Regions from separate parts of the Pelotomaculum schinkii genome, predicted to be linked through region 1. Evidence: riboswitches for the same ligand, from Rfam matches in the RefSeq annotation. Region 1 holds a riboswitch; the other holds the start of a gene.

Region 1 (4,586 bases):
AATAACAGAGAAGAGGCCATAGCGGTAGCACGGCAGTATCTTGAAGGGATACATCAGATGTCTGGTAAAGGCCGTGAAACACCTGTACAGATTTCCCTCAACAGGCAGGCTGACGGCCGGTATTCCCTGGTGGTTATGGGTTCCAGGCAGGTGATTGGTAAACTAAACAACCTCGATGAACTGTTATTAAAGAGGTTTCGAAAAGGGCTGAAGAAAAAATTGTTTATTCTGACCTGTTTTGTCGATGGGGCGGATGGACAGGAGTGTCTGGTACTCACAGAGGGTTTAGGAGCGGTTTTTTACACCCCCAATGCAATCAAAAACTGGCGCCCGTAAAGGCGTTATCCCGATGCTATGGTTTGAACAGGAATTAAGCGCATCGGTAAAGGGCGGTGACCATGAGCAATAACATATCCGGTGGTTTCGAAAAGAGCTTTGCTCGTGGCTGTCAGGAAAACCACCGGCTTGGTAAAAAGAAATTAACTGAAGAAGCATATCTGGCCGGCAAGAACCTTGGCTATAACCTTGGATACAACCAGGGTTTTGAGTCCGGTTATGATAAGGGTTATGCTGAAGGCAGCAACCTTGGCTATAACAATGGGTTCGTCGCGGCGCTGCGAGGAGACGGGGAGGACGCTCTCCAGACCGACAGGACACCTGAGATACAGGTCCTTGAAACCATACGGAAACTGATCACCGGCGGACAGGCCAGAGTGTTCCTGACAGGTCCTTCTGCGAGAGATGCCGAAACTTTATTAAAGATCCTGAATATTGAAGCTGCGGTTGTCAACCGCTTCCAGTAAAAGCAGGTTTGGAACTGCTATGAAAATACCTGAATATGTTGAGAGAAGAATAAAAAAACCATTGAAAATCTGAATTATCCTGTATAGATCAGATTTGTTTAGCTTTTATAAGCCAGGTTGCTACATTTTAACATCTATTTCTAATTAGGTGTTAATTTGAAAGGTCAGTAGTTAAGTACCTTAGTTGCTAATATTTTAGGTCTTGAACTAATATTACCGGCTTTGCCATCGCGTTCCTTTAGCAGGTATAGTAGGCTGTACAAGCATTATCTTGTTCATGCCTATTTTTTTTTACCATGTTAGTCGCAGGCCCGGCAGCTGTAATTGGCAAGGGCGCATAGCGCAGCTTTCCAAATAACCAGCTAACTGGCGCTTGATGACTGAATAAAGGCCGAATCTCAATAAATTTGGGTACGGAGGAACCAATTTCAGGGGTGAATCCCATTGAGTCGTGCGCCAAGACATGAGAAAAAGGAAATGAGACATTAGACGAAAGTTGCGGAAAGCGGAAATTCAAACAGCCAATTAAGCGGGTGTTGGAGGGAAAATGACAGGCGCTCCGCTGTCTGCGGCAAATGTCCCAACGGCTGCATTACCACCCGGCTTCCCAGATCTCACGTCCCACCTCTCAAAGGGTAGGTTTATTCTTTTTACCGAACCCGTCAGCTAACTCCGGAGGCACAAAGAAAGGGGAAAATCAACTCATGAGCTTCCAGTCAAAAGGCCTAAGGCCGAGATCCTTAGTGTTTATGTTCCTTTTTGCCTTGCTGCTGACCCTGGGCTTAACGGGAACAGCCCTGGCGGCAGACGTCTATGTCCCCCTGACTACCGATGAATCGCAGATGGTTGACCTGATCAACCAGGTCCGGACGAACGCCGGTCTGGCGAAACTCACGGTAAATCCGGCGCTTTCGGGCCTGGCCCGGATAAAAGCCCAGGACATGGCCTCCAACGGTTACTTCAGCCACACTTCGCCTACCTACGGGTCTCAGCAGGATATGATGAAGGCCGCTCAGATCGAGTTTGTTTACGCGGAAGAAAACATTGCCAAAGCTCCAACTATCGGTTCAGCCTTTAGCGCGCTGCAGAATTCAAGTACAACGCGGGCCAAAATGCTGAGCAGCAATTTTGACCAGGTTGGAGTTGGGGTGATCACCAGCGGTAATTACAAGATTATCGTGCAGATGTTTGCCGGAGGGAAGAAGGTAGTTACCACTCCGTCACAGCCGCCGGTAGAATCCCCGGCGCCAACGGACAGCGGTCTGACCGCCGACGAGCAGCAGATGCTTAATCTGGTCAACCAGGAGCGGGCAAAAGCGGGACTTAAGCCCCTGCAAAGCGACCCGACCCTGGTCAAACTGGCCCGGATGAAAGCCCAGGATATGATTGACAATGGATATTTCAGCCACACTTCGCCCACCTACGGTTCGCCGTTTGATATGATGAAGAAGTATGGGGTGCAGTACAGCTACGCCGGAGAGAACCTGGCCGGAGCTTCCACGGTTAGCAGCGCTCACGCAAATTTAATGAACTCGTCGGGGCACCGGGCCAATATCTTAAACAGCAACTACACCAAAGTGGGTATTGGGGTGGTCAGCGGGGGGCCCTACGGCAAGATGTTTGTACAGATGTTTATCAAGCCGGTGTCAGGTTCTCAGTCAACCCCAACTACGCCAACTACACCCACAACACCCACAACACCCACAACACCCACAACACCTACAACACCCACAACACCCACAACACCTACCACGGACAGCGGTCTGACCGCCGACGAGCAGCAGATGCTTAATCTGGTCAACCAGGAGCGGGCAAAAGCGGGACTGAAGCCCCTGCAAAGCGACCCGACCCTGGTCAAACTGGCCCGGATGAAGGCCCAGGATATGATTGACAATGGATATTTCAGCCACACTTCGCCCACCTACGGTTCGCCGTTCGATATGATGAAGAAGTATGGCGTGCAGTACAGCTATGCCGGAGAGAACCTGGCCGGAGCTTCCACGGTTAGCAGCGCTCACGCAAATTTAATGAACTCGTCGGGGCACCGGGCCAATATCTTAAACAGCAACTACACCAAAGTAGGGATAGGTGTAGTCAGCGGAGGCCCTTACGGCAAGATGTTTGTGCAGATGTTTAATGGCTAGATCCGGCCGCCCCTTCTTAGGGCTCAGATGAACGTACCCTTTTTTTACAAAAAAGAGTAATAATTAGCAGCGAAAGAAAGAGGACCTGGTTCCTCTTTCTTTCGTTTTTTCGTTTACGCTACGTTTTTAGCACTTTTTTGAATCACCCTCATATATTAGTATAGAAAAGTTTTGAAAGGAGGAGTAAATATGGCTGGAACCGAACGGCTTAAAGTCAATCTGGTCCAGGGTGAAAATAGAGTCCAGACCGTAGTCAAGGGACAGATTGAAGTTCCTGAAGCGAAGCCGGATGTAGAAAAAATTCTGTCAAAAACAGCAGACGCCAAAGTTAGAAACGTTAGTGTTGTCCCCAACAAAGTTATTGTAGAAGGAACACTCTCTATACAAGTGACCTACGTTGCTTTTAAGCCGGATCAGTCTGTCCACTCATTCGATGACGACTTGAATTTCACGACCTATGTGGATGTGCCGGGCGCCGAACCTGGAGATGACTACTTTGTTCAATTTACAGTCGAGGATGTGAGCCTGACTACCAGCAGAAGGAACCCGCGTAAATTTGACGTTGCAGCAGTATTGAGTACATTTGCAAAAATAACCCAAGTCGATGAGATGGAGATACTTACCGAAACGCCTGCAGGAAATGTGGCCCTGGAGACTGCGGATCTTACGGTTGAGCACCTGATTGGGGACAAAGAAACCAAGCAGATTATTGTCAGTGACGTATTTGAAGTACCTGAAGAAAAGCCGGAAGTTGAAAAAATCCTCAAGGTCAAGGCGGAGGCTGTAATAACCGATAAGAGACTGGTGGCCAACAAGGTCATTGTAGACGGCGAGGTCAGACTCCAGATCCTTTATGTCGCATTCGAACCCCGGCAGTCGGTTCACGACCTGCACCATACCATCAGATTCAGTGCTTTCGTGGAGGTCCCGGATGCGCAGCCAGGTATGAATGTCCACGTGCTGGCAGAGGTTGAAGCAGCGGATGTAGAACCGGTAATCGACCCTGCGCTGAGGGCGGACGTTATCATCAAGCTAACCGTGTTTGTTTCTGAAACAAGGACTTTGCATGATGTCCCAACCCTATTAAAGAATGAGGAAGGTTATACCAAGAGAAAGCTGAAAGTAGACCGCGAAATCGGAGCCGGGGACACCCAGGTGGTGTTGAGAGAAAGTATTGCAGTTCCTGAGTCGAAGCCCGACATAATGAAAGTCCTTGATGCAATTGTCGACCATGCTGAAATAACCGATACCAAAATACTTAAGGGCAAAGTTATCATCCGTGGCTACGTAAATGTGGAGATTGTTTACGTGAGCACCGAGCCTGACCAGGCTGTGCACGCCTTGCACCAGCAACTTAATTTCCGTACCTTTGTCATCGTTGAGGACGCCAAGCCGGACATGGATGTCGACGTAACAGTTGAGCCGGAGTTCGTAAGCGCTGACCAGGTTGGCGTGGATGTCCATACCGAGGTCGTGCTGAGCGTATCGGCAACCGTTACCGAAATGATCCAGCAAGATGTCTATGTGCCTGAGGAAGTGGTACCAACAGTTACTCCAACCGAGACCCCCTGTCCGCCCATTGATTATGTCGTTAGGGCCGGTGATACCCTTGGAAAGATTGCGGCTGCTCATAGAGTAA
Region 2 (4,586 bases), 1.5 Mb from region 1:
GGAATTTTGGTCGGTTTATTCGCTGGTATACTGGTCGTGGCGTTTAGGTACCTCTTGGAAAAAGCCGAATTATTGCGCGAACATATCTATACTGTTTTAGAGGTAAACGGCTCTGGGGTCACTTTTTTATGGTTTATTGCGCTAATAATGGTGTCTGTCTGCCTGGGTTTTATTTCCCATATAGTCCCTATGGCCAGCGGAAGCGGCATACCACAGGTAAAAGGTATTATCCTGGGTCACTTCAAGATGGGCTGGCTAAAAATAATCATAGGGAAATTTCTTGGCGGAGTTCTTGCTATTGGTTCAGGCATGTCGCTGGGACGTGAGGGTCCCTCCATCCAATTGGGAGCTATGGCGGGTCAAGGCGTCAGCCGCCTTTTAGGCAGGTTAAGAATAGAGGAAAAGTATTTAATTACAAGCGGCGCCAGCGCTGGTTTAGCAGCAGCTTTTAATGCGCCGCTCGCTGGAGTAATCTTTGCGCTTGAAGAATTGCACAAAAACTTTTCCCCGGCTGTCTTGATGTCGGCTATGGCAGCATCGCTAACAGCCGATTTAATAACCCAACAAGTCTTCGGCCAAAAACCTGTCTTTAACTTCCATGATCTCGTTGTGTTACCGCATAATTACTACATTTATGTTGTTGGTCTTGGTGTCATCTGCGGGTTTTTGGGCTTTCTCTTTAACCGGACGCTGACAAAGACAATGGATAGTTACAATAAGATCACCTGGCTGCCAAAAACGTTTATGTCGGCGCCAGCCTTAATACTCGGTGGAATATTGGGCTTTTTCCTGCCTGAAGTTCTGGGGGGAGGAAACAAACTCATCGACTCTGTTGGACAGGCCAGCTATGGGATCGCTATTTTATTAATATTTTTTACTGTTAAATTTATATATACCATGATCAGCTACGGTTCCGGCGTACCGGGAGGAATATTCATGCCGATGCTGGTTATCGGAGCGCTGGCCGGAGCTATATATGGCAATATGCTCATAGTCTATTTTCATATTGATCAACATTTCTTTAATAATTTTGTTGTTTTGGCCATGGCTGCTTATTTCACCGCCATTGTCAAGGCGCCGGTGACCGGCAGTATTCTAATTACTGAAATGACAGGTTCTTTTGACCATTTATTAGCGCTAATCATCGTTTCGGTAACTGCCTATATGGTTAGTGATATCTTAAAAACCGCGCCAATATATGAAACATTATTGGCGCGGTCGCTGGTTAAAAAGAATCACAATATTTACTCCGGTTGGGACAATAAGACCCTGATTGAAGTTGCCGTATGTCTTGGTTCAAAGCTGGAAGGCAAAAGAATAATGGATATCGCCTGGCCGCCTCACTGCCTGCTGATAAGTATTAAGCGGGGCGAAGCCGAAATTATCCCCAGGGGAAATACAAAAATCATAGTCGGTGATTATCTATTCGCGCTTGCCAATGAAAATGAATCGGCAGATATAAAAGAAGCATTGTCTCTCATGGCAGGGACCGCTCAAACCATGGAATAGATAACAATACCGTGCCAGGCGGGTGTAATCATTTATTCTCCTTCGGGCAGGCAACGGTAGTCCAGCAACCTGTTTTCCCACGTACGCATCCTTACCTTACCGTCTCCTTGGTTCAGTATATAAGGAGGCATAACAGGAGTTTTTCCGTAACCGTTGGGGGCATTGATAATGTATGTCGGGACGGCCAAACCGGAAGTATAGCCGCGCAGTTTTTCCATAACTGCAATACCCTCGTCCACAGACGTAATAAAATGGCGTGTACCCTTTACCGCTTTAGCTTGAAAAATATAATAGGGCTTGACCCTTATCTTCAAAAGTTCCTGGTTAAGTTTTTTCATAACGTGCGGGTCGTTGTTTATTCCTTTTAAAAGAACCGCCTGATTCCCTAAAACCACACCGGCTTCAACTAGTCTATCGCAGGCCTGCTTGCTCTCCGGTGTAATCTCCCGTGGATGGTTAAACTGCGTATTAATATAAATTGGGGGATGTTTCTTAAGAACCTCACATAACTCCGGTGTGATTCGCTGCGGCAAAGTGACAATGGTCCTGGTGCCCAGACGCTTTATTTCCACATGCTTGATATTATCCAGTTCACCCAGCAGCCAGTCTATCTTTCTGTCGCTTAGAAGCAGCGCGTCGCCGCCTGTGATCAGGACATCGCGAATTTCCTTGTTTTCCCGGATATAGTCCAACGCAGCCATTAGATTCTGATGTGGCTTGTGTTGATCCACCTCGCCGATATTCCTGCGCCTCTGGCAATGGCGGCAGTACATGGCGCACTGGTTGGTAACGTTGATAATCAACCGGTCCGGATAGCGCCTGGTGACGCACGGCGCTGGGGAAGTGAATTCCTCGGCCATGGGATCGACATAACCGGTACTGTCCATCTCATCGATAGAAGGTACCGATTGCATGCGGATCGGGTCGTGGCTGCAGTCTCCTTCCATCAGCGAGGCATAGTAAGGTGATATTGCCCATCGATAACGCATCCCCACTCTTCTAATATGAGTGCACTGTTCATCATTAAAGCCAAATAGCCGGGCTAGCGTAAATACATCTTTGATCCGGTTGGCCATCTGCCAGCGCCAGTCATGCCAGTTTTCTTCGCTGGCGTCGAAATAACCGAGCTGCCTTTCCTTGTTAAAATTAATCATTTCCTGCATATCAAAACCGGTCTTTATTTCATCTTTTTTTTCCAGATAATCATTAATTCTCTTTTTTAAATCATCCGCCCGTTTAAGCGCAATAGCCTGTTTTTCTTCGTTCGTAAATTCGAATTTCTCAATAGAAGGTATGGACATCACAAGTATCTCCTTTCAAATTTTATTTGTAATGCAAGAAATAAAGTGCAGAAAACCCCCGGAGCATACGTCCGGGGGTTAAAAGAGGTCAAGCAAGTCAAAGGCTGGTTGTAGACCGCCTGTTTCCTCCCTTTCAACGCTTACGAAGTTAGCTGACGGATTCGGGCCGAAAGAGTAGCCCTACGATGCCGACAACACGTTGGAGTCTGGTCGAGCACCGATTCACCCCGTAAATTGGTTCCCCCGCTTCTTTTTATGAAGAATTAAGCGAATTAGGAGCAATATTAAATTCAAGATATACTGACAACAGACAACTTATATCATTCAATAAGGTTGCCTGTTGTCAGTATATCATAATAAATTTTCCAGGTCAATCTTATATTGACGTTCTTATATTGACGTTCTATTAATAATTAACCCCAGTGGTGCAATCAAGGCTGATATAATCACCATGGAACTATAAGAAATAGTTGCTGCTCCCCCAAAAAAATTATATTATTGCAGCTATTCCCCAAACTCCATACATGCCTCCCGGTCATAAGTTCCGAACCGGCATTGATACAATGAAGGAGTCTTAATAACTGTTAGACATGCTCTGAATTATACATACCCTCCTTTGTAAAAGCCAGGCGCCATCATAAATTTGGGAATCTTTTGTTTAATCAGGCGATTTGCTATATTGACCAAGTAATCTAACTATGATATCATAAAACAACCAACAACTTGATTATATTAATAAAGTTGTCTGTTATTGTGTGTCACGCTAACTATTTTTCCCCATTGCAAGTCAAAGTAAGGTGAAATTCATAAAATTTTAGAATGTAATCGGGATATCCCCTGGTTATTTAAAGCTTATATCAAGTCAAGGCAGAATAGGTTAGCAAAACAAGCTAAAGCCAGTTTGCCAAAGTCCCAGGGATATTCCTGGGTTTTATGTTTTAAGATGCAAGTTTAAGGAGGTGGACAAGAGGACCAGCTTATAGAAAAAAATTATTATGGGAGGCGAAATCATTTTATGATACGGAAAACCCTGTTACACGCGATTCTGGTGGCCATGCTGGTATTCGCCGTGGCCGGCTGCGGCGGATCTAAAGAAAGCGAAAATCCAACTACCGGCGAGCAGGTTAAAGAAACATTCAGTTGGTCCTGTTCCGGCCAATACCGCCCGTTTAACTATTATGACGAAGGCAATAACCTGACCGGCTTCGACGTGGAAATCGGCAAAGCCCTGGCTGAAAAAATGGGCCTGGAGCCAACACCTGTTACGGCGCCATGGGACAGCCTGATTAACGGACTGCAGGCCAAGCGGTATGACGCCATTCTAGGCAGTATGACTATAACCGAGGATAGAAAGCAACAGGTCGATTTCTCAGACCCCTATTACGTTTCCGGAGGCCAGCTCTTTGTCTATAAGGAATCTGGGATAAAAAGCGTAGCAGACCTAAAGAAAGATACCAAGATCGGCGTGCTCACCACGAGTACTTATGACGAAGAAGCAAGAAAATATTCACAAAATATTATTAACTACTCAAGTGACGAGACTGCTCTGCGTGACCTTGACGCCGGCCGCTTGCAGGCTGTCATCACCGACCGCTTTGTCGGCAAACTTGCCATAGATGAGACCGGACTGAAAAACATCGAAATGGTCGGAGACCTCCTGTTCGTGGAGGAAATCGGTATTGCCTTCCGCCAGGAGGATGACACTTTGAGGGAAAAAGTAAACAATGCCCTTAAGGAAATTAAGCAAGACGGTACTTATCTGGAAATCAGTAAAAA

Evidence for each region. A riboswitch is a leader RNA that binds a small molecule or an ion and turns the genes downstream of it on or off. The one in region 1 is predicted to bind cyclic di-AMP.
Region 2: linked by a shared signal. The riboswitch ahead of eam (glutamate 2,3-aminomutase) and the one ahead of Psch_RS21130 (CAP domain-containing protein) in region 1 are both predicted to bind cyclic di-AMP.

Annotation. Positions count from the first base shown of each region.
Region 1 is NZ_QFGA01000001.1:2,138,999-2,143,584, reverse strand. It holds gene Psch_RS09965 (hypothetical protein) at 1-336, shown strand, start outside; gene Psch_RS09960 (FliH/SctL family protein) at 399-803, shown strand; cyclic di-AMP (ydaO/yuaA leader) riboswitch at 1,183-1,500, shown strand; gene Psch_RS21130 (CAP domain-containing protein) at 1,553-2,947, shown strand; gene Psch_RS09950 (DUF3794 and LysM peptidoglycan-binding domain-containing protein) at 3,137-4,586, shown strand, end outside.
Region 2 is NZ_QFGA01000001.1:682,325-686,910, forward strand. It holds gene Psch_RS03295 (ClC family H(+)/Cl(-) exchange transporter) at 1-1,509, shown strand, start outside; gene eam (glutamate 2,3-aminomutase) at 1,542-2,810, opposite strand; cyclic di-AMP (ydaO/yuaA leader) riboswitch at 2,932-3,090, opposite strand; gene Psch_RS03305 (ABC transporter substrate-binding protein) at 3,826-4,586, shown strand, end outside.